Regions from separate parts of the Weizmannia sp. FSL W8-1119 genome, predicted to be linked through region 2. Evidence: predicted binding sites of a transcription regulator. Region 2 holds the regulator's gene; each other region holds the start of a gene.
What was found. The regulator Rex, encoded in region 2, represses fermentation and respiration genes when NADH is low (regulators of the CRP and FNR family bind a similar motif). The targets are predictions, from matches to a motif close to TTGTGAAATATTTCACAA.
Positions count from the first base shown of each region.

Region 1: a site for Rex is predicted at 5,509-5,526, ahead of NSQ19_RS07205 (DUF1641 domain-containing protein). Genes of this name have one in related genera too.
Region 3: a site for Rex is predicted at 3,659-3,676, ahead of pflB (formate C-acetyltransferase). Genes of this name have one in related genera too.
Region 4: a site for Rex is predicted at 1,137-1,154, ahead of NSQ19_RS02630 (L-lactate dehydrogenase). Genes of this name have one in related genera too.

Region 1 covers NZ_JBBOZL010000001.1:1,492,410-1,500,183, reverse strand. Annotated here, with positions in the region: gene NSQ19_RS07230 (MerR family transcriptional regulator) at 35-355, opposite strand; gene NSQ19_RS07225 (C39 family peptidase) at 717-1,412, shown strand; gene rpiA (ribose-5-phosphate isomerase RpiA) at 1,674-2,360, shown strand; gene NSQ19_RS07215 (DHH family phosphoesterase) at 2,413-3,600, shown strand; gene NSQ19_RS07210 (NAD(P)/FAD-dependent oxidoreductase) at 3,759-4,940, opposite strand; gene NSQ19_RS07205 (DUF1641 domain-containing protein) at 4,975-5,424, opposite strand; gene proB (glutamate 5-kinase) at 6,003-7,097, shown strand; gene NSQ19_RS07195 (glutamate-5-semialdehyde dehydrogenase) at 7,098-7,774, shown strand, end outside.
Region 2 covers NZ_JBBOZL010000001.1:2,904,490-2,912,263, reverse strand. Annotated here, with positions in the region: gene NSQ19_RS14175 (ABC-F family ATP-binding cassette domain-containing protein) at 1-558, opposite strand, end outside; gene NSQ19_RS14170 (redox-sensing transcriptional repressor Rex) at 872-1,555, shown strand; gene tatC (twin-arginine translocase subunit TatC) at 1,706-2,470, shown strand; gene NSQ19_RS14160 (YdiK family protein) at 2,508-2,705, opposite strand; gene NSQ19_RS14155 (CPBP family intramembrane glutamic endopeptidase) at 2,702-3,430, opposite strand; gene groES (co-chaperone GroES) at 3,800-4,084, shown strand; gene groL (chaperonin GroEL) at 4,138-5,763, shown strand; gene NSQ19_RS14140 (GtrA family protein) at 6,161-6,550, opposite strand; gene NSQ19_RS14135 (glycosyltransferase family 2 protein) at 6,582-7,586, opposite strand; gene NSQ19_RS14130 (DUF6044 family protein) at 7,617-7,774, opposite strand, start outside.
Region 3 covers NZ_JBBOZL010000001.1:2,294,782-2,302,555, forward strand. Annotated here, with positions in the region: gene NSQ19_RS11370 (amino acid ABC transporter substrate-binding protein) at 1-609, shown strand, start outside; gene NSQ19_RS11375 (amino acid ABC transporter permease) at 596-1,288, shown strand; gene NSQ19_RS11380 (amino acid ABC transporter ATP-binding protein) at 1,301-2,038, shown strand; gene NSQ19_RS11385 (formate/nitrite transporter family protein) at 2,104-2,940, opposite strand; gene NSQ19_RS15775 (DUF2705 family protein) at 3,098-3,508, shown strand; gene pflB (formate C-acetyltransferase) at 3,909-6,173, shown strand; gene pflA (pyruvate formate-lyase-activating protein) at 6,264-7,001, shown strand; gene NSQ19_RS11400 (NADPH-dependent FMN reductase) at 7,269-7,774, opposite strand, start outside.
Region 4 covers NZ_JBBOZL010000001.1:557,403-565,176, forward strand. Annotated here, with positions in the region: gene ppc (phosphoenolpyruvate carboxylase) at 1-422, opposite strand, end outside; gene NSQ19_RS02625 (hypothetical protein) at 716-1,006, shown strand; gene NSQ19_RS02630 (L-lactate dehydrogenase) at 1,431-2,369, shown strand; gene NSQ19_RS02635 (3D domain-containing protein) at 2,580-3,794, opposite strand; gene NSQ19_RS02640 (hypothetical protein) at 4,025-4,213, shown strand; gene NSQ19_RS02645 (HD domain-containing protein) at 4,317-4,865, shown strand; gene NSQ19_RS02650 (YhgE/Pip domain-containing protein) at 5,060-7,189, shown strand; gene NSQ19_RS02655 (ISLre2 family transposase) at 7,323-7,774, shown strand, end outside.

The DNA of each region.
Region 1 (7,774 bases), 1.4 Mb from region 2:
CAAACGGCAGCCTGCACGGCTGCCGTTTGATGCATTATTCTCTTGTGCGGAAATAAGCATTCAGCTGGCCGCGAATGACTTGTTCGCGCATCGTACGTTCATTGTATTTTTTCTCTTTAATATATTCTTTGCGGATTTCCGCAGTCTGGATGCCTTCTTCGCGTTTATTGGCGATGTCCATCAGGCGTTCGACATCGGTAAACGAATATTTCCGGATGCCTCTGTTTGTCCGTTCCGGGAAAATCAATTTTCTTTCTTCATAGTAGCGGATTCTTCTTTCACTTAAGCCGGTTAGTTCACATACCGTTCCGATCGAGATGACTTTCTTTTCCAAGTATGATTCATTCGTTGCCACCTGTGCATCCTCCCTTTGTAAGGTGTTTTTATTAATATATACCAAAAAAGCCGTTAAGACCATATTTCTGTAAGAAATCCTGACAAGTATTTGCGCATTTTTCGCTGGCACGTGAGATTACATAACAGAAGTCCTTTGATGTCCATTGGGTTGTCCCAAAGCGGAGTTGAGTTCTCTCCAATTTAACCATATAATAATTCAAGACTGGTTTCTCTGCAGGAATGGCGGCTGCCCGCGGCCGGCTTTAAAGCGGGACCGGCATTTTCCCGTGCACTTACCCCGGCCGGCGGGGGTAAGTGCATACAGGAAAGAACGGAAGGCGGTGAATGATGCCGCTGTAACCGAAAGGGGAGTAGCACAGATGAAATCATCCCGGCTCATTTTTGCAGCAATCGTATTGATTGTTATGTTGCTCGCCTTAAATGAGTATCTGACCCATAAAGAATTGGCAAAAAAATCCGCGCAAAACAACGCTGCTGCCAAAAAACTGCTCGATGTGCCGCTTATCAGGCAAATGGATGCGCCCCGCCTTTACAACGGCTGCGAAGTGACAAGCCTCGCGATGCTGCTTGTCGATAACGGCTTTCATGTGACCAAAAATCAACTGGCGGAAGAAATCAAATATGTGCCGTTTACCTATAAAAACGGGCAGCACGGCAATCCGAATGCGGGTTTTGTCGGGAACATGGAGGACGGTCCCGGGTATGGCGTATACCACGGCCCTGTTTTTGAACTGGCCAAAAAATATGCCGGCACAAGAGCGGCGGATTTAACGGGGCAGCCTTTTTCAAAAATCCTGGAAAATGTCGGGGAAGGGCATGCTGTCTGGGTGGTTACTACAGCCCGGTTTCAGCCGGTTTCTGATTTCAAAACATGGGACACGCCCCAGGGCAAAATAAACATCACATACAGCGAACACAGCGTTGTCATCACGGGGTACGATACTGGCCATATTTATGTGAATGACCCGTATGGAACAAAAAATAAGCCGCTTAGCCGTAAAGTATTTGAGAAAGCGTGGAAGCAGATGGGCAGCCAGGCCATTGTGATCCGGTGAACAAAAACCTGGCGGAAAACGAGTTTCAAGAATTGTTGGATTGCCCTGTAAAGCGCTGCAGCATGCCGCCCGTGAATGCATGTTTGTATAGGGCTTGGCACTTCCGGTTATATTATCCAAAAATGGCCTTTGTACGTGCGTGTTGCGTTCAAACATTGGAAGGAAAGGCGATTTTCTTTATTTTAATTCCATGGCTGTCTGCGCTTTCCTTTATAATTCTTTAAGACTGTAATAAAATCAAAGTAAAGGCAGGTGCAGAGTATGGACGGGAAAAAGATGGCCGGGGAGAAAGCGGCAGAACTCATAGAAGATGGAATGATTGTCGGGCTTGGGACCGGCTCAACCGTTTATTACACGATAAAAAAATTAGGGGAACGGGTGCAAAGCGGCCTGCACATCACCGGGGTGCCCACCTCGCATGCGACGGCAAAACTTGCGCGCGAATGCGGCATTCCAATAGCAGACTTGAACGACACGGCGCAAATGGATGTGACCATTGACGGTGCCGACGAGGTGGACCCTTCCTTAGACGGAATTAAAGGCGGCGGCGGGGCGTTGTTGTTTGAAAAGCTGGTGGCAAAGGCGTCAAAAAGAAATATCTGGGTGGTGGATTCCCGGAAAATGGTTCAAAAACTTGGCGCTTTTCCGCTGCCGGTGGAAGTGGTCCCGTTCGGATACAAGCATTTGGTGAAAACGTTTGAGCGGGAAGGATTAAACCCTGTCCTCCGGATGAAAGAAGGCCGGCCGTATGTAACAGACGGCGGCCACTATATCGTGGATATCCGTCTCCAAACGCCTGATATCGGCGCGTTTGGAGCCTGGCTGGACAGCATAACAGGCGTTGTAGAGCACGGGCTTTTTCTCGGCATTTGCGATCTTGTTGTCATCGGGAAAGGCGGCAAGGTATATACCCGGAACCGGGCGGAGGCAAAGAACGTTACTTTGTGAAAAACATCCGTATGGGAGACCATACAGAAAATTGAATTTCGGAGGAAGATTGATGTATCGTTTATTAACGCATAATGACCTGGACGGGCTTGGCTGCGGGATTCTTGCCAGGCTTGCATTCGGCAAAGACATTGAAATCCAGTATAATTCCATATCCGGTTTAAATCCCCAGGTGGAAGCTTTTTTAAAAAAAGAACATAAAGAAGACATGCTGTGGATTACCGATTTATCGGTCAATGAAAAAAATGCGGAGCTCCTCGATGCCTATGCCGCACAGGGCGGAAAAGTGAAACTGATTGACCACCATAAAAGCGCGCTTCACTTAAATGAGCATGAATGGGCTTCTGTCCAGGTGGAGGAAGACGGCAAACAGACAAGCGCTACTTCTTTGTTTTACCGGTATCTGCAAGCGGAAGGAAAAATCAGCCCGACCGGCGCCATTGACGCGTTTGTCGAACTTGTCCGGCAAATGGATACATGGGAATGGGAACGCAACGGGAATATGCAGGCCAAAAAATTAAATGATCTTTTTTACCTGTATCCGATCGAAGAGTTTGAAGAGATTTTGCTACATAAACTTAGCGGCAGTGAAACTTTTTCATTTGATGATCTGGAAGAAAAGATCCTCGATCTGGAAGAGAAAAAAATCGAAAGGTATATCAATGGAAAGAAGCGGGAAGTCTACCAGGCCGTGATTGACGGTTATTATGCAGGTGTTATCCATGCCGAGTCGCACCATTCCGAATTGGGGAATGCCATTGCAAAAGAATACCCGCATCTCGATTATATCGCCATTTGCATGGTCGGAAAGAAACGGATCAGTTTCAGGACGATTCATGACCATATTGACGTATCGGAAATTGCCAAAAAATACGACGGGGGCGGGCATAAAAAGGCATCGGGGGCTGTGCTGACGGAAGAGGCGTTCCGGCAGTTTGTCATCGAAACGTTTAAAACGGAACCGCTTAAACGCGATTTTGCCCATAATCAGTCCAATATCAAAGGGCAGGAAGCGGGATGTTTATACCAAAACCGCAGTGGGGAACCGATCTTTATTTATAAAGACGCCCAAAAAGGCTGGGAGATCGAAGCAAGAGGCTTAAAGCAGTCTCCTTCTTTTTCCGCCTTTGAAGAAGCGGAAAAATTTGTAAAGCGCCAGTTCCAGGCGTGGCTTGCCCACGATGATGCGTATTTGGAATATATGGACAAAAAGAAAAAAAGAAGCGAAAGCGGTTTGTAAAGCTGCCCGGGTGATGCCGGGCTTTTTTTTTTCGTGCTGGGAGAGCCGGTTGCATGCAAATTTGCACGCAGGATGAAGCGCGTCCTGCACTTAGCAAGTTTGCCGGGGAAGAAAGGGGCTTAAAAAAGGCACATCCGCGTTTGGATGCGCCTTTTTCCTTAATATACAAGTGAGAACAACCCGTTGATATGGGCCAGGTAACGGATATTGCTTGCTTCCTTCATGACGGAAGCCGGGAAGCCTTTTAATTGCGTTTGGTTTTCCCCGATAAACGCAATGGCATCTTTTCTGCCGAGGCTTGCAAGCGTACCGGAGTTGACCGGCTGGAATGTTTGCATTTTCCCGCCTTTTAAATAAGCATAAAGATTATAGCCGATCAATTCGCCCATTTGCCATGACATTTGTGCTGTTGGCGGATAAGGGCGTGCGCCTTCTGATGGGAAGACAACCGCGCTGTCGCCTGCAACAAACACATCCGGGTGGGAAGTGGATTGCAAATAGGCGTTTACCGTTGCACGCCCGCGGTTTACTTCAATCCCGGAATTTGCAACGACACGGTTTCCTTGCACGCCGCCCGTCCAGATAAGCGTCTTCGTTTCGATTTTCTGGCCGTCTTTTAATTCCACGACATTGTCCTGGAATTTCGTAACAGGGATGCCTGTGAAAAATTGCACGCCGCGCGATTCCAGGCTCTTCGTTGCCCGTTCAATCAGATTTGGCGCGAAGTTCGGCAAAATGGAAGGCGCCGCTTCGACACAAATAAGCGAGATTTCGGAAGGGTCGATCGCAAATTTTTTCGACCACCCCGGAACCTTGTCCGCCAGCTCGCCAACCAGTTCAATCCCGGTCAGGCCGCCGCCGCCGACAACAAATGTGGCATCCGCTTTGTTTTTCGTTTTGGCATACTGCTCAAGGCAGGACTCGATATGGGCATGAATGCGTTTCGCATCGTCCACTGATTTTAACAGAAAGCTGTTTTCTTCAAGGCCCGGAATACCGAAGAAAGCTGTTTCGCTGCCGAGCGCCACAACGAGCACATCGTAATTCAGCTTAAAGCCGCTTCCAAGTGATACTTCTTTCGAATCAGGCGAGATTTTTGTGACTTCATCCACCTGAACGTCGACATCTTTGCCTTTAAACAGTTTTCTGAGCGGAAGCGACACACGTTTTTCAGAAACGCCGCCCGCCGCCAGACGGTGCAGTTCCGTAATAATTTGATGGTCCGGCACACGGTTTACGACTGTGATCGCTGCATCGTCTTTTGACAAATATTCACGCGCTGATAACGCAGATAACAGGCCGCCGTAACCGGCCCCTAAAATGACAATTTTTTTACTCATATGGATCCCCCGTTTTCATTAGTTCTCATTCACCTTACTGCTGTTTGCTGCGTTCTTCCGCGACTGCAAGATAAGACTGCAGAAAACGGAACAGCTTCTGGGCTTGCGGATCTTTCAGCAATCTTAACAGGCCGAACAATCCGATCGTGTCTGTGGACGTCTCGGCACGGTCCTTTGCTTCAATCGCGGTTTGGGCAAGCCCCTTTGCTTTCTCGGCAACGGGATCCAGAAAACCTTGAAATCCGCCTTTAAAATCATTGATCAGCACTTTATCTGTCATTATGGATTGCGCAAAATCATAGGTTTTGTTTAAAATTGTGACCAGTTCGGCCATTTTCGGCAGGCTTTCAACCAACACCGTCAAAGATTGCTGGATTTCCGGATCCAATAATTGATCCAGCAAATCTTTCTGTGCGACTGCCGTTTCCGGGGTTACTTCTGGTTTTTCTTCAGGATTGCCTTTTTGAGCTGAAGTTTCTGCCATCTCCTATTTCTCCTTTTCTGATGGAATTCCCACACATATGTAGATACAAAAAATATACAGGTTCCCTGATTCCCTCCCTCCTGTTTGTGAATTTCCTCCCATAATTACGCATACTAAGATTCACAAAGAAAGGTGATGAAACCTCATATATGATTAGTATATCAAATTTTCACTGTATAGGAAGTAATTTTCTTTCCAATTTCGGGGAAAATCCGCATGCAAGCTTATTTTTTGTCCCGGCTTCTCGGGTTATGCATAGCAAAATATTTTGCTTGCATTTCTTCCGGTGCTGTTGTAAGATAATTAAAAATACTGAACGTGAACGAAGGAATAGTAGGCGGATTACCCCTGCGCAAGAGAGCGGCGCCCACAGGCTGAAAGGTGCTGCAGCAGGCGGCCTGCCAAACCTGCCTTCCGGGTCCCGGAAAACCGGGCGCAAAGCTTTGCGTTATCAAAAAAGAGCGGGGCGCAAGTGTGTCGCCCAAAAAAGGTGGTACCGCGAAAAGCAAGGCCTTTTCGTCCTTTTTACAGGGACGGGAAGGCCTTTTTGTTTACCCTTTTAGAAGGAGAGAAATGCCATGGAGAAAAACAGAGTCGTAGTAAAAATCGGAAGCAGTTCTTTAACAAATGACGCGGGGGAAATTGATGAACAGAAGTTTGCCGACCATATCGGCGCCCTTGCGGCATTGCGCAGAGCCGGGCATGAGGTGGTCGTCGTTTCATCCGGCGCTGTCGCGTGCGGGTTCCGGCTGCTCGGTTACCCGGCGCGGCCCGTCACGTTAAAAGGGAAGCAGGCTGCTGCTGCCATCGGCCAGAGTGTGCTCATCCAGCGGTACAGGGAAGCGCTTGGTGGTTACGGCTTAATACCGGCGCAAATTTTGTTAACCCGGAAAGACTTTTCCACAAAAGACCGGTACCATAACGCTTATTCAACGATAACAGAGCTTTTGCGCCGCGGCGTCATCCCGGTTATCAATGAAAATGATTCCGTATCGGTCTCAGAACTCACTTTCGGCGACAATGACATGCTGTCTGCGCTCGTCAGCGGGCTTGTCCACGCCGGGTACCTCATTATTTTAACGGATGTAAACGGGCTGTACAGTACAAATCCAAAATACGACCGTTGTGCACGGCGCATTGATTTTATCGATAACATCACGCCCGAGATGATGAAAATGGCTGGAGGCGCCGGTTCGAAAGCGGGAACCGGCGGCATGCTGTCAAAGTTGAAAGCCGCAAATACAGCGGTATCCCTCGGCGTCCGGGTGTTTATCGGTACGGGAAAAGGGCGCGGTAAACTCGTCAAGATACTCGAAGGAAAAGGGGACGGCACGTATATCGGAGCCGCCCGCCCGGCTGTAAAGAGCCGGAAACAATGGATCGCGCTGTTTTCGGAAAGTGCCGGAAAAATATACATTGACCGCGGCGCGGAACAGGCTTTGCTGCAAAAAGGGAGCAGCCTGCTTCCGGCAGGCATTCAAAAAATTTCCGGAACATTCCAAAAAGGCGATGTCGTGGACGTCTACGGCGCAAAAGGGCTGCTTGGAAAAGGGGAAGTGCTTTACGGTGCGGATGAGTTGTTGCACGTGCTCATGAAGCCTGGCGGGCGGGCAGCAGAAGAAGTCATCCACCGCGATCACTGGGTGCCTTTAAACAGAAAGGGGCTGGGTTAAATGTCTGAAGCCGCAGAAAAAGGAAAAAAAGCGAAGAATATCAGCATGGCGCTTGCCAAAAAGACAACGGAAGAAAAAAACAAAGCGCTTTTGGCGGTTGCCCGTGTTTTGCTTGAGGACCGGGAAACGATCATTTCCGAAAACAAAAAAGACCTCAGGAGCGGGAGCCGGGCGGGCCTTCCGGAAAATATACTTGACAGGATGATGCTTAACGAGAAGCGGATCCATGATATGTCAGAAGCGGTCCGGCTGCTTGTGAAGTTAAAAGATCCGGTCGGGGAAACAGTCGAAGAAATCAAGAAAGAAAACGGGTTGCTGATCCTCAAAAAGAAAGTGCCGGTCGGTGTCATCGGCATGATTTACGAAGCGCGCCCGAATGTTACGGCCGATGCTGCCACGCTTGCGATCAAAACGGGCAATGCAGTCATTTTAAGGGGCAGCTCGTCTTCCATCTGCTCAAATCAGGCGCTCGTCTCTTCCATTCACCGCGCATTGGCGGAGACAGGCTTTCCTGAAGATGCCGTTCAGCTCATCGAAGATACAGGCAGGGAGGCGGCAACAGAAATGTTCCACCTGCGCGATTATCTCGATGTGCTGATCCCGAGAGGAGGGAAAAAGCTGATTGATACCGTTGTCCGCGAAGCTTCCGTGCCGGTGATTGAAACCGGGGCAGGCAA
Region 2 (7,774 bases):
ATCCGGCTTTGTGAGCAGCAACTTCGCCAATGCAAGGCGTGTTTTTTGCCCGCCGCTTAACGTCCGGATCGGGGTGCTGTAGTCGTACTGGTCAAAACGGAAGCCATGCAGAACGGACCGGATATCCGCTTCGATCTGATATCCGCCTCCATCTTTAAAGCGTGTCTGCAAAGTATCATAAGCGTGCAGCACTTTTTCATACTCCGCCCGGCGGTTATAAATCGCGGGGTCGGCCATTTTTTGTTCATATTCGCGGAGCTGTTTTTCCATATCCAGCAAATCTTTAAAAACCGACATCATTTCGTCCCAAATGGACAAATCTGATTCGAGCCCGGCATTTTGGGCAAGATAACCGATTTCGACACCATTCGGCACAATGATGGAACCTTCGTCATAAGAAAGCTGGCCGGCAATGATTTTCAGCAGGGTCGATTTTCCGGCCCCGTTTCTCCCGACCAAAGCGATCCGGTCTTTTGTTTGGATTTCTAATTTTATATCCGATAAAATAAGTTCAGCGCCATAATATTTTGTGACTTGTTGAACTTGCAGCAACATCATCGTTATGTTCACCTCTATATCATTGTAAGTGTACAGGAAGGCGAACTGCAACTCAACCGGCGTGATCGAAATTTGTCAAAAAACTTTTCACATAAATCCGTAAAAACCCATGAAAAAAATGCTCATTTGTGATATATTTAACATAGTTGGAGAGAGAAAAAGACGCATGCAGGCATTTTTTAAAACATATTTTTTCTTTGTTCAGATAGGAGTAATATTATAATGAGGAATGGCAGCGCTGCCATTCCGGAATGGACGCACGATTGGAACCAGCAGCACGAAAAATTTAAGCTTTCAACTTGGGGGATTTCACATGAAGGATGAATCAGTAAAAATACCGCAAGCCACCGCAAAACGGCTTCCATTATATTACCGGTACCTGAGAAATTTATATACACTCGGCAAGCAAAGGGTATCATCGGCGGAACTGAGTGAAGCGGTGAAAGTCGACTCCGCCACGATACGCAGGGATTTTTCCTACTTCGGGGCACTTGGGAAAAAAGGTTATGGTTATAATGTAAAATATTTATTGTCTTTCTTCGGCAAGACGCTGAACCAGGATGAGATCACAAATGTAGCGCTGATTGGCGTGGGGAACCTCGGTACAGCCCTTTTGAATTACAATTTTTCGAAGAATAACAGCGCGCGGATTGTTATGGCATTTGACAATGACCCCGGGAAGGTGGGGAGCCATGTTGGCAATGTGCCTGTTTACAGCATGGACGAATTAAGAGAACGGCTTTGCGCGGAAGATGTAACGGTCGTGATTCTAACGGTCCCCGCTTCCAGTGCGCAGGCGGTGACAGACGAGCTTGCCAGTACGAATGTAAAAGGCGTTTTAAACTTTACGCCTGCCCGGCTGAACGTGCCGCCGGATATCCGTGTCCATCATATTGACCTGGCCGTGGAACTGCAGGCACTGATCTACTTTTTAAAACATTATTCAAATGATGAAGAAAATTTGAAAGAAACAAAAGAGCCGGTTGCGAAGCCATAGCCAAAAAGCTTTTTTTCCGTTATCATAATGGGTACAGGGGGTGGCCCGTTTGAAAACGGAATGCAGGCGCAAATGGAAATGGCCGGGTTTGGCTCTGGCGTGCAAAGGGAAAAGGGCGGATTCCACGCCGGCACTTAAAGGAGAACGGCGATGAATGCGAAAAAAATGCCGGTTACCGGACATATCCAGGAATTGAGAAAGCGGTTAATCACCGTTCTCATTTTCTTTCTGTTCGCCCTGGTTGTTGGCTTTTTTACCGCAAAGCCTGTTATACGTTATTTGCAGCACGCCGAAAATGCCGGCATGTTCACGATGAATGCCTTCAGGGTAACCGATCCCATTAAGGTTTTTATGGAAGTTTCGGTTGTGATCGCATGCCTGTTGACCCTGCCGGTGATTTTGTACCAGCTTTGGGCGTTTATAAGCCCGGGGCTGTATGAGAAAGAAAAGAAACTGACATTAAGTTACATTCCTGTTTCCATCCTGCTTTTTATAGCCGGCGTTTCTTTTTCCTATTTCGTGCTTTGTCCGCTGATGGTGAAGTTTATGATGGGCTTGTCAAATGAAATGGGCATTCGTGCGGTGATCGGGATCAGGGAATATATTCAGTTTCTGCTGGAAATCACGCTTCCGTTTGGCTTTGTGTTCCAAATGCCGGTCGTGGTCCTGTTTCTGACCCAGCTTGGCATCATTACGCCGAGGCTGTTGAAAAAGGCAAGAAAATATGCGTATCTTGCTCTGATTGCAGCAGCCGGCATCATTACCCCGCCGGACGTGTTTTCGCAGCTGATTACCTTTGTCCCGCTCGTTTTGCTGTATGAAGCGAGCACGCTGATTTCGAAAATGGCGTACCGCAATGCCCAAAAAGCGGCAAAAGAAATGCCAATGGATGAACAGACGATTCCTTCTGAATAAGAAAGCCGTTTTCCGGACGGAACCGGAAAAACGGCTTTTATTTTTTCACTGAGTTTTTCAGCTTGAAATGGAGAAAGATCAGCCTGATTCCGGAACCCAGATCCAATGTTGCAATCAACAGCAGTAAATAAGAAAAAAAGCCCCAGCCGCCCACTTGTACCTGCTGAATGGCAAAATAAGTGAACAAGGCCCCGAGCAGGCAGTTTACAATTCCTGAAAAAAGTGGTCTCATCATAGAAGTCCTCCAATTGAGCTGTAAATTTCATGTACGGATGTCTGCAGAACGGACGGGTGCAAAAGCAGCCTAACGACCACAATTGTGTTCATGGAAACATGCGCAAACATGGAAACGGTGATCCGGTTTGTTTTCTCATATAAATAAGCGAGCGTCAGCCCTAAAAGGGAATATAAAAACAAGTGGCTCGGTTCGGTATGCGCGAGCCCAAAAATAACCGAGCTGACAATACCGGACAAAAGAAAAGAAAAGCGCCTGCGCAGCGTGCCGAAAATGATTTTCCGAAAGACGATTTCCTCGAGAATCGGCCCGGCGATCGAGCTGATGAGGATGACAAGCGGAAATCTTTCAATCAGCGCCATGATTTGCTGCGTATTGTTGGAGGCAGCCGGGGCACCGAACAATGATTCAATGATAGCGGCTGCAGTCTGGGCAAAGAAACAAAGAAAGACGCCGCTTATTGCCCATATGGCGGATGGCGCGGCCGGAAGCGGTTCGGCCCGGTCTGTTTCTTTCTTTGCGGCTTTTCTTAAAAGATACAGGACGATGATCAGCCCGATGATAAAGCTGATGACGGTCCAAAGCGGGGGCGTCAATGTCCGCATGCTGTCTGCCGGTTCGTGGAAAACGTTCACCCCGGCATAGTAGAGCAACGGATACCCGATGGCGCCGGACAGCAGCATAAGGATGTACGTCACGAGAATATACACATACTCTTTTTTCACGCGCTCTTTTCCTTTCTTGCCAGTTCAAAGTTTAAAGGATCGCAAATTCGTCCAATATGTTCATTGTACTATTGAACCGGGCGGGGTTCAAATGCCGTGCGCCGGGCCAGTCTTTTCAGTTGCATATCCGGATGGTGATCGAGCATACTTATAAAGGGGCAAGCGGCTGAAACGGAGGCGCGCAACCGGCATCCTTTGACAGGGCTCTTTAAAGAGTGCAGGACCCGAAAAAAATAAAAAAAGTTGGATGAGAAGACTTGCAAAAAAGCAAGGAATTATTTATTATAATAAATGTGTTAGCACTCAACTTATGTGAGTGCTAATATTGGCCAAAATTTTACATAATACGAATTAAGGAGGTTGTTTCACGTGTTAAAACCACTGGGTGATCGCGTTGTCATTGAATTAGTTGAATCGGAAGAAAAAACAGCAAGCGGTATTGTCCTGCCTGACACGGTAAAAGAAAAGCCGCAGGAAGGCAAAGTAGTGGCTGTCGGTTCCGGGCGTACCCTTGATAACGGTGAACGTGTTGCCATCGATGTAGCAGCAGGCGACCGCATCATCTTCTCGAAATATGCCGGCACTGAAGTGAAATATGACGGAAAAGAATACTTAATCCTTCGTGAAAGCGATATTCTGGCGGTTGTGGAATAAGCCTGGCTTGTTGAAACATAGAAATAACGATATGACATGAGGAGGTTTTATAAATGGCAAAAGAAATTAAATTCGGCGAAGAAGCCCGCCGCGGTATGCTTCGTGGTGTGGATAAACTGGCAGATGCTGTAAAAGTGACATTGGGCCCGAAAGGACGCAACGTCGTTCTGGAAAAGAAATTCGGTTCTCCGCTGATTACAAATGACGGTGTCACGATCGCAAAAGAAATTGAACTCGAAGACGCGTTTGAAAACATGGGCGCCAAACTTGTCTCCGAAGTGGCCAGCAAAACGAACGATGTAGCTGGTGACGGTACAACCACTGCGACCGTTCTGGCCCAGGCAATGATCCGTGAAGGCCTGAAAAACGTAACAGCAGGCGCAAACCCGGTTGGCATCCGCAAAGGGATTGAAAAAGCGGTTGCGGCTGCTGTTGAAGAATTAAAAGCCATTTCGAAACCAATCGAAGGCAAAGCTTCCATCGCCCAAGTTGCTGCAATTTCCTCTGCTGACGAAGAAGTTGGCGAATTGATCGCTGAAGCAATGGAACGCGTGGGCAACGACGGCGTCATTACCATTGAAGAATCAAAAGGCTTCTCAACGGAATTGGACGTTGTGGAAGGGATGCAGTTTGACCGTGGCTATGCATCGCCTTACATGGTAACGGATTCCGACAAAATGGAAGCTGTTCTGGATAACCCTTATATCTTAATTACAGACAAGAAGATTTCCAATATCCAGGAAATCCTCCCTGTTCTCGAACAAGTTGTCCAACAAGGCAAACCGCTGTTGCTGATTGCGGAAGATGTTGAAGGGGAAGCTCTTGCAACACTCGTTGTCAACAAACTGCGTGGCACATTCAATGCAGTTGCGGTGAAAGCGCCTGGCTTCGGTGACCGCCGCAAAGCGATGCTCGAAGATATTGCAACCCTGACAGGCGGCGAAGTGATCACAGAAGAACTCGGTCTTGATTTAAAATCTGCAACAATTGACCAGCTCGGCCGTGCCGGAAAAGTGGTTGTTACAAAAGAAACAACGACAATCGTGGAAGGGGCAGGCGACTCTGCTGCAATTTCTGCACGTGTAAACCAAATCCGCATGCAATTGGAAGAAACAACTTCCGAATTTGACCGCGAAAAATTACAAGAACGCCTTGCAAAACTGGCTGGCGGCGTAGCAGTCATCAAAGTCGGTGCTGCGACAGAAACCGAATTGAAAGAACGCAAACTGCGTATTGAAGATGCTTTGAACTCTACGCGTGCTGCTGTTGAGGAAGGCATTGTAGCAGGTGGTGGCACGGCGCTTATCAATGTCATCAAGAAAGTCGCTTCCATTGAGGCAGAAGGCGACGTTAAAACAGGCATCAATATCGTTGCACGCGCTTTGGAAGAACCTGTACGCCAAATCGCGGAAAATGCCGGCCTTGAAGGTTCGGTCATTGTGGAACGCCTGAAAAAAGAAAAAGTCGGCATTGGTTACAATGCAGCCAATGGCGAATGGGTCAACATGATTGAAGCGGGTATCGTGGACCCGACGAAAGTAACCCGTTCCGCTCTTCAAAATGCTGCATCTGTTGCTGCAATGCTGCTTACAACAGAAGCGGTTGTTGCCGACAAACCTGAACCGCCGGCACCTGCAGGCGGCGCACCTGACATGGGCGGTATGGGCGGCATGATGTAATAAGCGCCTGAAAATGCTGGTATAACAACCTTTACAGACGTTCAATCCTTGTACCATGTCCATGTTTCGGTTCATGTTTTAGACCATCTGTTTTCAAAGAGGCTCCCGTGAAGTGACCGGGCGCCTCTTTTTTTATACCCTTTTTGCGAATGTTTGCATGCGGATAGGATGTTGGCCTATCAAGAGCCGAAAAGAAAGCGGCATAAGATGTAAGCGTGGTGATCGCGGAATGAAGGGAGTGTATAAACCGTGTGTAAAGTGATTGCGAAATGGAGGCATACCCGTAAGCCGTGATGATGGGGGGGAGAGGCAAGCGGCAAACGTGAGCGTGGCGGCCGCGGAATGAAGGGTCTGGGCGGGTTTACAGGAAAACGAAGGCTTAGGCATGCCGGCCCGGTTATTCCGCGTGTTCACGGAATACCCAGAGCCTTGTGCCAAGAAAATTGACGGCCATCCCTGCCAGTGTGGCGATGATCTTCGCATATAAAAGCGGCCAGCCCCACTGCTGGTGAAAGAGGAAAAGCAGAAGGGAAGTCAGCGCATAGACGATTAAATTGACGGCAATAAACCGTGAAGCCTCGCCCCATGTTGCTTTTTTTCTTACTTGAAACGTCCAGAACCGGTTCAGCAAATAACTGTTTGCCATGCCGGCCGTATAAGAGCAGGCCTGTGCAACAAGATAAGGCACATGGAATGATGTGAGCAGAAAAAATACGAGAAAATCAACAAGCGTATTTCCGGCGCCGACAATGCAAAACTTAAGAAAAGCGGCATATTGTTTGAGCATGGGTCCAGCAAACCTTTCGTAAGTTGTGTTTTCAAGTTTTCATTGTATCACTGTTTTGGCTTAAGGCGAAAGAAGATTTCCCGTCTTTATATAAATTCGTTTCAATAGTATAGCGCGGGCGCCTTTTGACTTCTTTAAAAATTTTGCCGATGTATTCCCCGATCAGCCCTACCGCCATCAACTCCAGGCCGCCAAGGAGCCAGATCGAGATGATCAGGGAAGCCCAGCCGGAGACGGTATGGCCGGCAAGTTCCTCTATAAGGGCATAAAGGCCGACAAAAGCACTTAAAATAAACGTGATAAACCCGAGGGCCGTCACAAAACGGACCGGGGTTATGCTGAAAGACGTAATGCCATCCAGGGCAAAAGCGAGCATTTTCTTTAACGGATATTTTGATTCCCCGGCCATCCGCTCTTTCCGGTCGTAATACACTTTTGCGGAAGGAAACCCGAGCAAAGGGATAATCCCGCGCAAAAACAGATTCGCTTCTTTATATTTTAAAAGTTCCTCCAATGCCCTCTTGCTCATCAGCCGGAAATCAGCATGGTTCGGTACCAGCTGAATCCCCATTTTGCCCATCAGCCAGTAGAACCCTTCCGCACTTGTCCGTTTGAACCAAGTGTCCGTTTCCCGGCTGTCGCGGACGCCGTATACAATATCATAGCCTTGCCAGTATTTTTCCATAAATGCCCGGATCGCCCGGATATCATCCTGCAAATCGGCATCAATGGAGATGACGCAGTCGGAATGCTCACTGGCGACCGTTAGCCCTGCAAGCAGCGCATTCTGGTGCCCGGCATTGCGCGACAGTTTGATGCCTTTTACAAACGGATGTCGGGCCGAAGCGGATTCAATGATCTGCCAGGTTTTGTCACGGCTCCCGTCATCGACAAACAAGAGCGTGCTGTCTTTTGCAATCAGTTTGGACTGGATCAGGGATTCGAGCACCCCGGACAGCTGCTTCATCGTTTCATGCAATACGGCTTCTTCATTATAACAAGGAACAACAATCGTTAATTTCGGATATTGACTCATTCTACAGCATCTCCTTTACCAGCATGATGCTTATTTTGCTTCGTATAAATAAATGGTCCACGCCGAGTCGGCATTTCGGAAAGTTTTTAAAAACCGCAAATGCTCTTCTTCTGCGTTTTGGATCGGGACAGCCGAGAAAATATACCGCCCGCCAAGCGCTTTAAATGCTTTTGTGTCGATGTCAAGAT
Region 3 (7,774 bases), 610 kb from region 2:
TTAACAGGCTATGATATCGATGTGGCGAAAGAAGTTGCAAAACGGCTCGGATTAAAAGCCGAATTTAAAGAAACCCAGTGGGATGCCATGTTTGCCGGGCTCAATTCCAAACGGTTTGATATGATCGCAAACCAGGTCGGGATCCGTGCAGACCGCCAGAAAAAATATGACTTATCAACACCCTATACGATTTCAAAAGCCGTTGTCCTTGTCCGCAAAGACAACACGAATATCAAGTCCTTCGCTGATTTAAAAGGCAAAAAATCAGCCCAGTCGCTTACAAGCAACTTTGCTACTATTGCCAAGAAAAATGGCGCCAATATCGTAAGTGTGGAAGGTTTTTACCAAGCGGTCCAGCTTTTGACTTCAAACCGTGTGGATGCCACCGTCAATGATTCCCTGACCTATCTGGACTACAAAAAACAAAAACCGAATGCTGCCATTAAAGTTGCCGCTACAGCAAACGAGGCAAGCAAATCCGCTTTTTTGTTCCGGAAACATTCAGGGAAACTGACAGACAAAGTAAATGATGCTTTGAAAGATATGAAAAAAGACGGCACGTTAACAAAAATTTCAAAGAAATGGTTTGGTGAAGATGTTTCCCAATAACCTTGCGTTTATCAGCAGCGACCAGCTGCATTTGGTGCAAAGTTCCCTTCTGCCGATGCTGGAGGGAGCTTTGCATTATACGATTCCATTAACGATCATCACTTTCTGTATCGGTCTTGTGCTGGCGCTCGCTACAGCGCTGGCACGGATTTCCGGCATTAAAATACTGGAATGGATCGCCCGCGTCTATGTTTCAGCAATCCGCGGGACCCCGTTGCTTGTGCAATTATTTATCATTTTTTACGGGCTGTCGTCCGTGCATGTTACCATTGGTTCTTTTCCGGCCGCCATTATCGGCTTTTCGCTCAATGTCGGCGCATATGCATCAGAAGTGATCAGGGCAGCGATTTTATCGATTCCAAAGGGGCAATGGGAAGCAGCGTATTCGATCGGGATGAACTATGCGCAGGCTTTAAGAAGAATTGTGCTCCCGCAGGCTGTCCGCGTATCGGTGCCGCCGCTTTCCAATACGTTTATCAGCCTTGTAAAAGATACATCTCTTGCTTCCTTAATTTTGGTGGCCGATCTGTTCCGTAAAGCACAGGAAATTGCCTCCACCACCTATCAATATATGCTGCTGTATGTCGAAGCCGCCTTTTTGTACTGGGTGATTTGTTTGATTCTCTCAATAATCCAGCAAAAATTGGAAGGCCGTTTTGATAAATACATCAGCAAGTAAGGAGGGACCTGTATGATTCGAATAGAAGGGTTACATAAACAATTCGGCAACCTTGAAGTGCTGAAAGGCATTGACTTAACCATTGAAAAAGGGAAAGTGATCGTCATCATCGGCCCGTCCGGTTCCGACAAAACCACGCTGCTCCGCTGTATGAATGCCCTTGAAATTCCAAATCAAGGCAGGATACAGATCGATGATGTATCCGTTGACTTTTCCCAGCATCCCGGTAAAAAAGAACTCGCAGCTTTGCGGCAAAAATCCGGCATGGTTTTCCAACAGTACAATCTTTTCCCGCATAAAACGGTTCTCGAAAACGTGATTGAGGGGCCGGTCATTGTAAAAAAGGAAAACCGCCAGGATGCAGCAAAAAAAGCGGAAATGCTGCTGGAAAAGGTGGGCCTGCTTGATAAAAAAGAGGCGTATCCAGCAAGCCTTTCCGGCGGCCAGCAGCAGCGCGCCGGGATTGCGAGGGCGCTTGCCATGGAGCCGGAAGTGATGCTGTTTGACGAACCGACATCCGCACTGGATCCGGAACTTGTAAGCGGCGTGCTGAATGTGATGAAGGAGCTTGCTGAAGAAGGCATGACAATGGCCGTTGTGACACACGAAATGCGGTTTGCCCGCGAAGTTGCGGACAAGGTGATATTTATGGATGGCGGCGTCATCCTGGAGCAAGGCAAACCGGAAGAAGTGTTCCATCATCCAAAAAACGCACGGACCAAGCAATTCCTGCAGCTGATCCAAAGCTGACGGGCCGGAGCGGTTAATCCCATATTAAAAAGAGCTGCCTGAATAAAAGGCAGCTCTTTTTAATATTACTTGATTTTTTCAGCAGAAAAAGGGGATACGGTGTGTGTGTCCACAACAGCAACCGGCACCTTTTCTTTTTTCTTTGACGTTAAGAAGGCGTACATGGCACCGACAAAGACGCCGCCGCCAATCATATTTCCGAGCGTTACCACGCCGAGGTTGTGCAAAATGCCAACGAGTGTAATCGTATCCGGGTGCGGGGCAGCAAGTGCGAGCGCGAACAGCACCATATTGGCAATGCTGTGTTCGTAGCCCGAAATGACGAAGCCAAACACGAGCAGCATCATCGAAGCGATTTTAGCCCCGTCCCCCTTTACGTTTATCGGAACCCAGAACCCTAAACAAACAAGCCAGTTACAAAGGATCGAACGGAAAAACATTTGGGCTGTTGTCAGGCTGATTTTCCCGCCCACAACCGACATTAAAAACTGGCTGTTATCCGAATCTGCATAGAGTCCGCTGTAATGGATAAACAGTGCGAAAATCGCCGCCCCCATCAAATTTCCGGCATACGTTGCCACCCAGTTTGTGAGCGCATCTTTCCAAGTTGTCGCTTTTTTTACCGTGCTCATCGTCATCATCATCGTATTGCCGGTAAATAGCTCGCCGCCGCCAAACATAATAAGCACGAGCGCTGCACCGAAAAATATGGAAGCCATAAAGGAAGTAACCGGAGACTTCGCATCAAAAAATGGCTCGGCAAGACGGTAACAAATAATAATGGCAAAACCGATAAACATACTTGCCAACACTGCTTTTGTCACATAACGAAGCAGGGATTCTTCCAGATATTTTTTCTTATTTAACGCCATTTGAACAACAGATTCAACGGCCTCGTACATAAACACCATCTCCAACTGAAAAATGTTAAATTGTGAAAAACATCACAAACAACTGCCTTTCTATCATATCCCCTTTTTCCCTGTTTGTGTTTGTATATATTTTGAACGTTTATGAAGCGATTACACAGGAAGGGGCTTTTGACAGCCATCATTACTGGTGTTCATTGGCTGCCAGTGCCTTATCAATTTGATCAGGGTTTTTTGGGGGCAAGTGAATGTAAATAATGGAATGGGAATATTGCTATTCAGTTATTTTTTGATGATCTATGTTATCATCAGCCTCCAGTCTCTTTTGAAAATGTTTTTAAATTCCCGCATTGCGTTTCTGATCGTCAATATTTATATCGTTTTTTCCTGCATTTCAATTAGTGAAAAAGGGCTGCCAAAGTATATTTATTATTTATCCCTTAGTAATTACGGAATGGGTTTCAAACAAAATTTAGGCAAAGTGAATAGCTTATATACAGACGATTTAAATATTCATTACAGTATATTTATTTTACTCGTTTTAGAAGTTGCCATTCTAATTGCATCAGCGCTTAAAGTTAAAAAAATGGATGTCATATAGGGGGGAATACCATGATCCAGCTTATAAATGTAAGCAAAAAATTCAAGCTTACACGAAAAATATACCGCAACCGCTTTCATCTGGCTGTGTCGATTTTGTGAAATATTGATCATGTTACCAAATTACAAACTCCTCCCAAGAAAAATAATCATGTGAAAAACTGATCAATTTGTGTTATAACACGCTTTCATCGCATTTTTCTATTATATATCTACGGCCAAATGTTTTGAACATTCTTTGACAACTGCATTTTCCGGCCCTAAAATGTGAACGCTATCACTATCTTTTTAAAATCGCCCGTGCTAAAATGAAAGCGTAATAAGAAATGTTCACTATTTAACAAACAAACATCCAATTCTGAAGGCAGCTCATTAATAGGCTTAAAGGAGGCCAATTTAAAATGACTGAACAATTGCTGACAAAAGCACCGCTCTCTAAAAAACAATGGGAAGGCTTTAAAGGAGGAAACTGGCAAAAAGAAATCGACGTAAGGGACTTTATTTTGAAAAATGTAACCCCTTACGAAGGCGATGAAAGCTTCCTTGCCGGTCCGACTGAAGCCACTTTAAAATTATGGGACCAGGTCATGGAACTGTCGAAACAGGAACGCGAAAAAGGTGGCGTCCTGGATATGGATACGAAAATTGTATCCACCATTACATCGCATAGCCCGGGGTATTTAAACAAAGAACTTGAAAAAATTGTCGGTTTCCAAACCGATAAACCGTTCAAACGTTCGATGATGCCGTTTGGCGGAATCCGGATGGCAGAAAGCGCCTTAAAATCTTACGGCTATGAAATTGATCCGGAAATCAAACATATTTTTACAGAATGGCGGAAAACCCATAACCAGGGTGTATTCGATGCCTACACGCCGGAAATCAAAGCTGCACGGCATGCCGGCATTGTAACCGGCCTTCCGGATGCTTACGGTCGCGGCCGCATTATCGGCGACTACCGGCGCGTTGCACTTTACGGGGTAGATTATTTAATTGAACAAAAGAAAAAAGATCTTGACTTAATCGGCTGCGGCTTGATGACAGAAGAAGTCATCCGCGAACGCGAAGAACATTCGGAACAAATCCGCGCATTGCAGGAATTGAAACAAATGGCACAAAGCTACGGATTCGATATTTCCGAACCGGCTTCAAACGCACGAGAAGCTTTCCAATGGCTGTATTTCGCGTATCTGGCTGCCATTAAGGAACAAAACGGCGCGGCCATGAGCCTTGGGCGCACATCCTCTTTCCTTGACATTTATATTGAAAGAGATTTGAAAAACGGCGTCTTGACTGAACGGGAAGCACAAGAACTCGTCGACCACTTTGTCATGAAACTCCGCCTCGTCAAATTTGCACGGACGGAAGAATATAATGAACTGTTCAGCGGCGACCCGACATGGGTAACAGAATCGATCGGCGGTATGGCTTTGGACGGCCGTACGCTCGTTACGAAAAACTCGTTCCGCTTCCTGAACACGCTCGACAACCTCGGCCCTGCGCCGGAACCGAACCTGACCGTGCTCTGGTCGACGAAACTGCCGGATAAATGGAAACAATATTGCGCGAAAATGTCGATCAAGACGAGCGCCATCCAGTACGAAAACGACGACTTAATGCGTGAAGAATACGGCGATGATTACGGCATTGCCTGCTGTGTATCGGCGATGCGGATCGGCAAACAAATGCAATTCTTCGGCGCCCGCGCCAACCTGGCAAAAGCTTTGCTATATGCGATTAACGGCGGCGTTGATGAACGGTATAAAATGCAAGTCGCACCTCCGTTCCAGCCGATCACTTCGGAATATCTCAATTACGATGAAGTAATGGAAAAATACGACCGGATGCTTGACTGGCTTGCAGGCGTTTATATCAATGCTTTAAACATCATCCATTATATGCATGACAAATACAGCTACGAACGGCTTGAAATGGCATTGCATGACCGCAATGTACTGCGCACGATGGCTTGCGGCGTTGCCGGCTTGTCTGTTGCGGCCGACTCTCTAAGCGCCATCAAATATGCGAAAGTAAAAGTCATCCGTGACGAAGATGGCCTTGCCGTTGACTATGAAGTCGAAGGCGATTATCCGAAATACGGCAACAATGATGACCGCGTCGACCAAATTGCCGTCAATCTCGTCAAATCGTTTATGCAAAAACTGCAAAAATATCCGACTTACCGGAACGCTGTCCATACTTCTTCGATCCTGACGATTACATCGAACGTCGTATACGGCAAGAAAACAGGAAGCACACCGGACGGCCGGAAAGCAGGCGAACCGTTCGCCCCTGGCGCAAACCCGATGCACGGCCGCGATTCGCACGGCGCAGTCGCATCGTTGACATCTGTTGCGAAACTGCCTTATAAATATTCGCTTGACGGCATTTCCAACACTTTCTCGATTGTCCCGGAAGCGCTCGGACACGAAGAAGAAACACAGGTCTCCAACCTGGACGGCATGCTGGATGGCTATATGGCGAAAAAAGCGCACCACTTAAACGTCAACGTCCTGCATCGCGAAACATTGCTGGATGCGATGGATCATCCGGAAAAATATCCGCAATTGACGATCCGTGTATCGGGATATGCGGTAAACTTCATCAAATTGACAAGGGAACAACAGCTTGAAGTCATTAACCGGACGTTCCATGAAATGATGTAAACTGATTCGGGCGGCATGCGCCTGCATGCCCCCTCCCCCCCTATTTAACACTTAACTTATGGGGAATCTATATAGAAGGATTTGATTGAGATGAACATGACAACGCGCATTCATTCCACTGAATCATTTGGCACGGTCGACGGGCCCGGCATCCGCTATGTCGTATTTACGCAAGGCTGCCCGCTGCGCTGCAAATTTTGCCATAACCCGGATACGTGGAAAATCAATGAAGGCAATGAAATGAGCGTCGAAGAGATTATGAGCGATGTGCGCGATTACCTGCCTTTTATTGAAGCTTCCCACGGCGGCATTACAGTGAGCGGCGGCGAACCGCTTTTGCACCTCGATTTTCTGATCGAATTGTTTAAAGCGTGCAAAGAAATTGGCGTCCATACTGCCATTGACACAGCAGGCGGATGTTTCTCGCGCAGTTCCCGGTTTATGGAAAAACTGGATGAATTGATGAAATATACAAATCTTGTATTATTGGACATCAAGCATATTGACCCGGAAAAGCATAAATGGCTCACCGGCATGTCAAATGAGCATATTCTCGATTTCGCCGGGTATCTCGCTGACAAGCATATTCCAGTCTGGATCCGCCATGTGCTCGTTCCCGGCGTCGATTCTGAAGAAGATTTGCAAAAAACATCTGATTTTATCCATTCGCTGCCAAACGTCGAAAAAATCGAAATCCTTCCGTACCATAAGTTAGGCGTCTACAAATACGAGGCGCTCGGCATCGACTATCCCCTCAAAGGTGTCGAACCGCCGACAAAAGAACAAGTTGCACATGCAGAACAGATTTTGAAAAGGGAATTGCAGTAAAAAAGTGCCGGCTGCCCGCCGGCGCTTTTTTTATTCTTCCTAAAGAACGATACAACGTTCAGAAAGCGTGGAAAAGTGTTCGCCTTCTGTCTATCCTAAAAAATTGCCCGAATTTTTCATCCTTCTGCTGGTGCTGCATGCATGCGGCAAGATAGCGGCAAAAATATCCGGCGCCTTCCTTCGCTTTAAGCACGCCTGCGCTAAGCTTCGCTGATGATACGCTACCGCCCGCGCGCAACGGCTGCAGCACCATGCTGCAAAAGTGCATCATCCCAAATTTCCAGGATTGCCTCCGGAGAAAGCTTTTCCCAATTGCAACAGTTCCTGCGCAAGCTTTCGGATGCGTGCCTGGATATCGGCATTGATGATTTCATTGTCCTCATTAAAATCATCATTGTGGATAAAAACATTGCGGACCGCACAGGTGGCCTTTAAAAAGGTTAACACCGGTTTCAGCTGGTATTCAGCAACAAGAAAATGTTTGTCCGAGCCGCCGTTCATCACAATGCCGCATACTTTGGACTGAAAAGCATCGCGGTGCAAATGGTCGAGCAAATTTTTCAAAGCGCCTGTAATGGACGCCTGATAAATTGGCGAGCCAAAAACAAGGATATCCGCTTCAAGCATTTTATTAACGGCCGCAATCGTATCATCATTGTAATAAGAAAGTGGAAACCCTCTTGCAAACTCCACTTCATAATCTTTTAAATCGAGCAGTTCAGTTTCCGCTTCCGGATCTTCCGCTTTAATTGCCATAAGCACCTCATATACAC
Region 4 (7,774 bases), 2.3 Mb from region 2:
AAACTGTTCAGCAGTTCTGCAACCATTTCAGCTGGCACTTTTTCTTTCCGCAGCGTTTCGATGCCATCTTCAAGTGAACGCGGTTGGACCTGGTCTGTATCTTCCGACTGGTACTCCCGCCGGCGCTTAATTCTGAAATTTTGCTCGGTAATATTAAATAATTGCAGATAGGTAGAGAAAGCGCGGATGACTTCCTGCCGTTCTGGCGGATTCAGGTCTGTAATTTCTTTTTTTAATTGAAGGTAGAAAGCCTCATCGCCGGTTTCCCTCGCTTTTTGTGCCAGGGAGCGAATATTTTGGATTGTTTTGAGCAATGCTTCGCCGCCTTCAAATAGGATCACTTTATCCAGCAGCCCGGCGAGAAAATCCATGTCTGCCTGCAGGGCCATCCGGGGGGCTTTCTTTTCATCAATTTGATGCAAGGATAATCGCTCCTTTCATTTGGTCAGAAAAATGCACAAAGAAAATGATACTTATTATTATACTTGTAAAATGAAAAAAGTCTAATACTTTATAAAATTAAAAACCAGTAAAGGAACATTTCCCGCATAAAGGGATAAATTAAGGATAAAACGCGAACAATTAAAAGTCAACTGCGAATATCATTCGTGTTTTTACATGGCAAGTACCGAGAATGGAAAGAAAAGAATTGGCATTGAAACCGGTCTCTTCTTCTTTGATAATAAATGAAAGCAGCCGGTATGGAGAGAAAAAAGTGCACTTATATGAAGTTGATTTTATGGTCGGCTTTATTTTGCCCGTCGTACTGGCTGTCCACACGATGTTCATTTTTGATGCACAATTGAATGGCTGTACAGTTGCGTTTTTGTCGATGTCTGGCGGGCACGCCTCCATGCATGTGAAGCAGATTCTTTTAAGCGGGCAGCACCCGCTTTTTTGGAGGGCAGGCATTCAGGAGCAAAAATGGCAGAGATCATTTGGGCGGGATCAGCCATTTATTCCTCCGCCCGGGGAACTTTGTGAAAATCAGCACAAGAATGAATAACGCTTACATATCTGGCTCTTTCAAATAAAGCCATTTGTGAAAAATGTAAACGGATAATTTTGAAAAACCGTCATTTTCCTTTAAAACCGGGCATTTGGGCAAGCAAATTTTCAAATTTTCGCCATAAAATATGTGAATCTAATCACAAAAATAGTGGTATACTTACCCATGTGGAATGAAGGAAAATGAACGGAACGATCCATTTCAGCCATAAAAGGGCATGCCGTCCATCTATTTCACAAACCGCACGGCAGCATTTGCTGCAAAAGTTTAATTGTCCTGCTTTAAAGGAAAAGCAGTATAGAATCCATTAGGAGTTGGCACAATATCCATAGACTGGATAGGGGCCCGCCATGCCGGGCTTGCAAAACTGCTTTCATACAGTGGAAATATTTTTTACTTTTGATGGGAAGGAAGATTATACATGAAAAAAGTCAATCGTATTGCAGTGGTTGGAACGGGTGCAGTTGGTACAAGTTACTGCTACGCCATGATTAATCAGGGTGTTGCAGAAGAGCTTGTTTTAATCGATATTAACGAAGCAAAAGCAGAAGGGGAAGCCATGGACCTGAACCACGGCCTGCCATTTGCGCCTACGCCGACCCGCGTTTGGAAAGGCGATTATTCCGATTGCGGCACTGCCGATCTTGTTGTCATTACGGCAGGTTCCCCGCAAAAACCGGGCGAAACAAGGCTTGATCTTGTTGCCAAAAACGCAAAAATTTTTAAAGGCATGATTAAGAGCATCATGGACAGCGGCTTTAACGGGATTTTTCTTGTTGCCAGCAACCCGGTTGACATTTTGACATATGTAACTTGGAAAGAGTCCGGCCTGCCGAAAGAACATGTTATCGGTTCGGGCACAGTGCTTGACTCCGCGCGTCTCCGCAACTCTTTGAGCGCCCAATTTGGAATTGACCCGCGCAATGTGCATGCTGCGATTATCGGCGAACACGGCGATACGGAACTTCCGGTATGGAGCCATACAAATATCGGTTATGATACGATTGAAAGTTATCTACAAAAAGGAATTATTGACGAAAAGACGTTAGATGACATTTTTGTCAATACGAGAGATGCGGCTTATCATATTATTGAACGAAAAGGGGCCACATTTTACGGCATCGGGATGTCCCTGACCCGGATTACAAGGGCAATCCTGAACAATGAAAACAGCGTATTGACGGTCTCTGCATTTCTTGAAGGCCAATACGGAAACAGCGATGTGTACGTTGGCGTTCCGGCCATCATCAATCGCCAGGGCATCCGTGAAGTGGTTGAAATCAAACTGAACGAAAAAGAACAGGAACAGTTCAATCATTCTGTAAAAGTGCTAAAAGAAACAATGGCACCGGTATTGTAAGCATTTGTGCCGGCCGGGCTTCATGGGAGGCCCGGCTTTTTCTTTGAAAAAAATCCCGGCGCCTGCTTAAGGCGGACTGCCGAAAAAAGTGCCCATGCTTGCCCCGCTTTCCGGGAAAAGCATGGGCCTGTTTTTTGCCGGGGTTAGGAGCGGGCCTGCCATAGGCGGATATAAAAAAGCAGCCTTGAATCGATTCAAGGCTGCTTTTTCTTAATTCAATATGATCACTTTGACCGTACGGCGCCCCCATGCGATGGAAGCTTTTTTGTTCGGCATCAGGACATCGATGATATGGCCCTTAATGGCACCGCCGGTATCGGCTGCGATGGCAACCCCGTATCCTTCAACCCAGACTTTGCTGCCGAGCGGAATGACCGATGGATCGACAGCGATCAATTTCATGTTCGGGTTTTTCTTAATGTTATATCCCAAAGCGGTAATATCCAGCTTCGTATCTTCATGGTTATAAGATGTCGCCGTCACATAAAAGGATTTGCCTTGTGGCGTGCTGTGGCCGGAAGATGCGGCGGATTTGGTTCCGGCCGTTTTCCCGGCACCGGCTTCCGCTGGTTTTTTCGCTTGTGTTTCTGCTGTTTTTTCAGCTTGCGCTTCCGCTGCCTTTTCGGCTTCAGCTTCGCTCGCTTGTTTTGCGAGGGCTTCTTCCCTTGCTTTTGCGGCCGCCTGCTGTGCCTTTATTTCTTTTTGCAGGTTGCTGATTTTCGTATTCAAGTCGGTTTGTTTTTGTTCCGCTTTTGACAGCTCATTTTGAATGCTGTCATACTTCGATTTTAATCCCGACAATGCTTTTTCCTTTTCTTTTAAATTTGTTTGCAGTTTTGCCTGGCTGCTTTTCAAGTTTGCCTGCTCCTGTTCGAGCACTTTTTCCTGGTCTGCAATGGCTTTTTTATCGGCTTCAATTTTCGCAAGGTCCGCTTTTTGCTGATCCAAAAGGCTTGTATCAGCGTTCAGCAGTGTCGCGACTGCACTGACCCGGTTGATCAGGTCGCCAATGCTTTCCGCGTTTAAAATCGTTTCAATCACATAGTCGTATTGGTTGTTTTTTTGCATGGCAACGAGGCGTTTTTTAATCACGCCTTCCCGTGCAGAAACTTGGTCCTCCAGCTTTACGATTTCCTCTTTTTTCTTTTCAATCAAATCTTTTGCTGACTGGATTTTCGCTTCAGTTGCTGCGATATTTTCTTTATTTTTCTGAATGGATGATTGCAATGCGTTCCAGTCTTTTTGCAAATTTTCCATTTTGCTTTCGACGGCTTTTTTCTCCGATTCTTTCTTTTGAATGGTTTGCGTATTTTCATCCAATTTTTTCTGTAAGGAACCTTGATCTGTTTCTGCATAGGCATTTAGTTGTGCCGTGCCAACGAATATGGCAAACGCCATAACTGCAATTCGCCTTTTTAAGTGCATAAGACAACTCCCTTCTCCGTACTCTTGTTATAACACAAATAGGCAGAAAGGAAGATTACAATACGATTAAATTCATATTACGAGAATGAAAACGGACTCAAATCATGCGAAAAAGGGAAAAGATAGATTTGGGTGCTTTTTCGCATGATGATGGGCAGTTATAAGACTTCTGCCTCCAGGCGTATGAAAAGCAGCAAAAAGAAATAAAGCGGGTACAGCGGCAAATCACTGTGCTCAAGCAATGGTCGGATAAAGCATATCGAGAAGTGGGAAAAAGTGATAACATAAAAGAATTCGCGGGGGTAAAGGCAAAGAAAATAGATAAAAAGAAGCAAGGATCAGCTTCTTTTTCAATTCAGACAGGATGGGAAGGAATATTCTGTGCCTTTGTGCCGGTCAAGGATTCTTTTGATGTTTAAGAAGTCCAAAAGTAGTGCTGAGCTTTTCGATTTTCATTCATGTATAGCCGCGCCGTTTTGGTATGATGATAAAAGCAGCTTTGTATGAAGAGAGGAATTTCTTATGGAAATGGTGGAAAAAGCAATTGAATTTGCGGCAAAAGCACATGAAGGCCAATACCGGAAAGCGTCCGACCTGCCGTATATTGCGCATCCGTATGCGGTTGCCATGATGCTTTTAACAGAAGGCTGCCGCAAAGAAGTGGTCACAGCAGGGCTTCTTCATGATACGGTTGAAGATACTGCGGTGACAAACGAGGAGATAAAAGCCGAGTTTGGAAGCAATGTTGCCCGGATTGTTGAAGCCTGCACTGAACCGCCTAAAAATGTGCGGTGGGAGGAACGGAAGCAGCATACCATCGAGCGATTAAAAACGGCAGAAGAGGAAATTTGTATGCTCATATGCGCAGATAAACTCCATAACTTGAAAACGATACACGAAGAATTGCGAAAAAGCGGGGAAAGCGTGTGGAATGCGTTTAGCCGTGGAAAAGAAAAGCAGGAATGGTACTATAGAAAGATTGCAGAAACTATTGCGTTGCACCATTCTTTTCCTTTACTGGAGCAGCTGCAGTCGGAAATAAAGCAGGTTTTCGGCGTTATCCGGACATGAATAAGTGCAGGGCAAGACATTGCCGGTGAAATAACGGACTTGTTGCTTGAAAAACTGCGAATATGGGCACCGGCCTTCATTCATCATATTAACGTTACCTGTGCGAAAACGGAGACGCACAGGCTTTTTTGCGTGTGCATGACAGCTCAAGCGGTTGGAAAACATAAAGATACAACAACACTTGGAGGCTGCCAATGAAAAAGGTATGGAGGATTTATGCAACTGATTTGAAAAAAATGACAACAAACTGGGCAGCAAGCCTGATCATTGCCGCCTTGATCATTCTTCCATCATTGTATGCCTGGTTTAACATCAAGGCATCCTGGGACCCATACGGCCACACAAAAGGAATTGCGGTAGCCGTTGTGAATTTGGACCGGGGGACAGCGATCAACGGAAAAAAAGTACACGCCGGGAATGAAGTTATAAAAAAGTTGAAACAAAATAAAGCGCTCGGCTGGAGGTTTGTGCAGGAGAAGGAAGCCGCACGCGGCGTAAAGACCGGAGAATATTATGCGAGCCTGACCATCCCGGAAAATTTTTCGGAAAAACTGGCTTCCATCCTGGGTGATAAGCCGGAGAAACCGGTCATTACTTATACCGTTAATGAAAAAATCAATGCGATTGCGCCTAGAATAACAGGGTCGGGTGCGTCTGCTATTACACAGCAAATTAGTGCGCAATTTGTAAAAACCGTTAGCAAAGCGATTTTTACAATGTTTAATCAAATCGGCATTGAACTTGAAAGGGATTTGCCGGATATTGAAAATTTTAAAGCATGGGTTTTTAGATTGGAGGGAGACATTCCGGAGCTTAACCGGATCATCAGGACGGCAGATCGGGATATTACGAAAGCAGACGCAGTAAGAAAACAGGCAGAAAGCGCGATGCCCGATGTCCTGCTGCTTGCAAAACACGGCAAAACCGTCTCAGGGGACTTGTCCCGCTTTTTTGGAAACACTGGAAGTTTGCTTGAGCAGACGGATACCGTGATCAAAACCGGACTGGAAGCACTGAATGCCGCCCCTGCAGTCTCGAACCAGGTGAGTATGCTGGCAGACAAAACGAAAATTGCAGAAACAGCGCCAAAAAATACGATAATTTTGCAAAATAGCAAGCAAATCTCTGACGCGTTCAGTGATTTGCTCCGAACCGCTGCTGAAGAAACCGGTTCGGAACATCTTAAGCGTATGGCAGCCCGGTTTATTGCACTCAGCCAATCCTTTCAAAAACAGCAGGACCTAAACGGGAAAATGCTCCAACAGGTCAATAACGGGTTGCTGCCGGAAACATTGCAGGCAGATCTAAAGCAGGAAGCCGGCCGTGCCGGGGCCATCGCCGGCAGCCTGCTTGAAAACGATGGTGCAGCCATCGCCGCGGATTTAAAAACATTTGTGGCACAAGCCGGGCAGGACAGTGCAAAAGCAAACAAGCTGTTTCAAAAATTGGAAGGCAGCCTGCCGGAAATCCAGGCGATTCTCCGCGATACGAAAACCGGGCTTGCAATCGGAAAGGCAAAATTGAAAACGGCTGAAACGGAACTGCCGGCTGCTGAGAGAAAAATCAGGAAACTGGCTGATAAAATTCGGGCGTTTGAAAAACAGGAAAATATAGACCAGTGGATTCAATTGTTGAAGAACGATGCACAGGAAGAAAGCGAATTTTTAAAGCAGCCTGTATCGCTGAAAGAAAAAGTCCTATATCCAATCAAAAATTACGGTTCGGGCATGGCTCCGTTTTATACGGTGCTGTCTTTTTGGGTGGGGGCAATGCTGCTGGTATCCCTGCTGTCGGTTGAACACCATCGTGACGGCGCATATGCCAGCTGGCAAGTCTATTTCGGCAAGCTGCTCCTGTTTTTAACGATTGCGTTTTTCCAGTCGGCGATAACGGCGGCGGGTGACCTTTTTATTTTACATGTGGATGTGCAGGAAAAAGCCTGGTTTATTTTATTCGGTATCGGGATTGGTGCTGTTTTTACCGTGATGGTCTATACACTCGTTTCTGTTTTTGGCAATGTGGGAAAAGCACTTGGGATTGTCCTGCTTGTCCTGCAAATTTCCGGTTCGGGCGGCACTTTTCCAATCCAGGTGGAACCGTCTTTCTTTCAACATATCCATCCGCTCCTGCCATTTACTTACGGAATTGGCTTAATGCGTGAAGCTGTTGGCGGGATGCTGATGGAGGCTGTGATCACAGATATCATTTATCTGGCAGGATTTCTGGCAATTGCGCTTATTTTCGGGACCGCAGCCAAGAAACTGCTCAGCCGTATGACCGAACGTTTTACAAGAAAAGGGAAAGAAAGCGGGCTATTCGAATGAAAAAAGCGGAATAGACAAGAAAAATGGTATGTGTAAAATTTTACTCGAAGGGGCAAATGAGTGGAAAAAAATGGGAAGACACTCTATCATCTAAATGTACACCTTGAATGAACATCTAGAGAGAGGTCTTCCCATGGATATTATATCAATAATTGCTGGATTATTAAAGAATACAAAGAGTCTTATGGAGTTTGAAGAACAGGTTAAAATTCTGATGCAGAAGGTTTTTACACAATGGGTTGGGGATGTATTTGAGGAGTTAGATAAAACAATAAAACAGAAGAAGTTGGAGGAAGGCTGGGAGTACTGCCGGAGTGATAACAGAAGCGTTCAGTTTCTATTTGGAAGTGTGACTTTTAAACGATCATTAATGCGTGATAAGAGAGGGAACTCACATTATCCTTTGGATGAATGCTTGGGGCTGTTACCCCACCAGAGATATAGCCCGTTAGTGGAATTAAAGGTGGCAGAGTTGGCAAGTGAGAACACCTATCGGGAGGCGGCTAATATTTTAAAAGAATGGACAGCCGTGAGTCTTAGTCATACAACTGTAGGGGAAATGGTGAAACGCGTAGGGAAAACGCA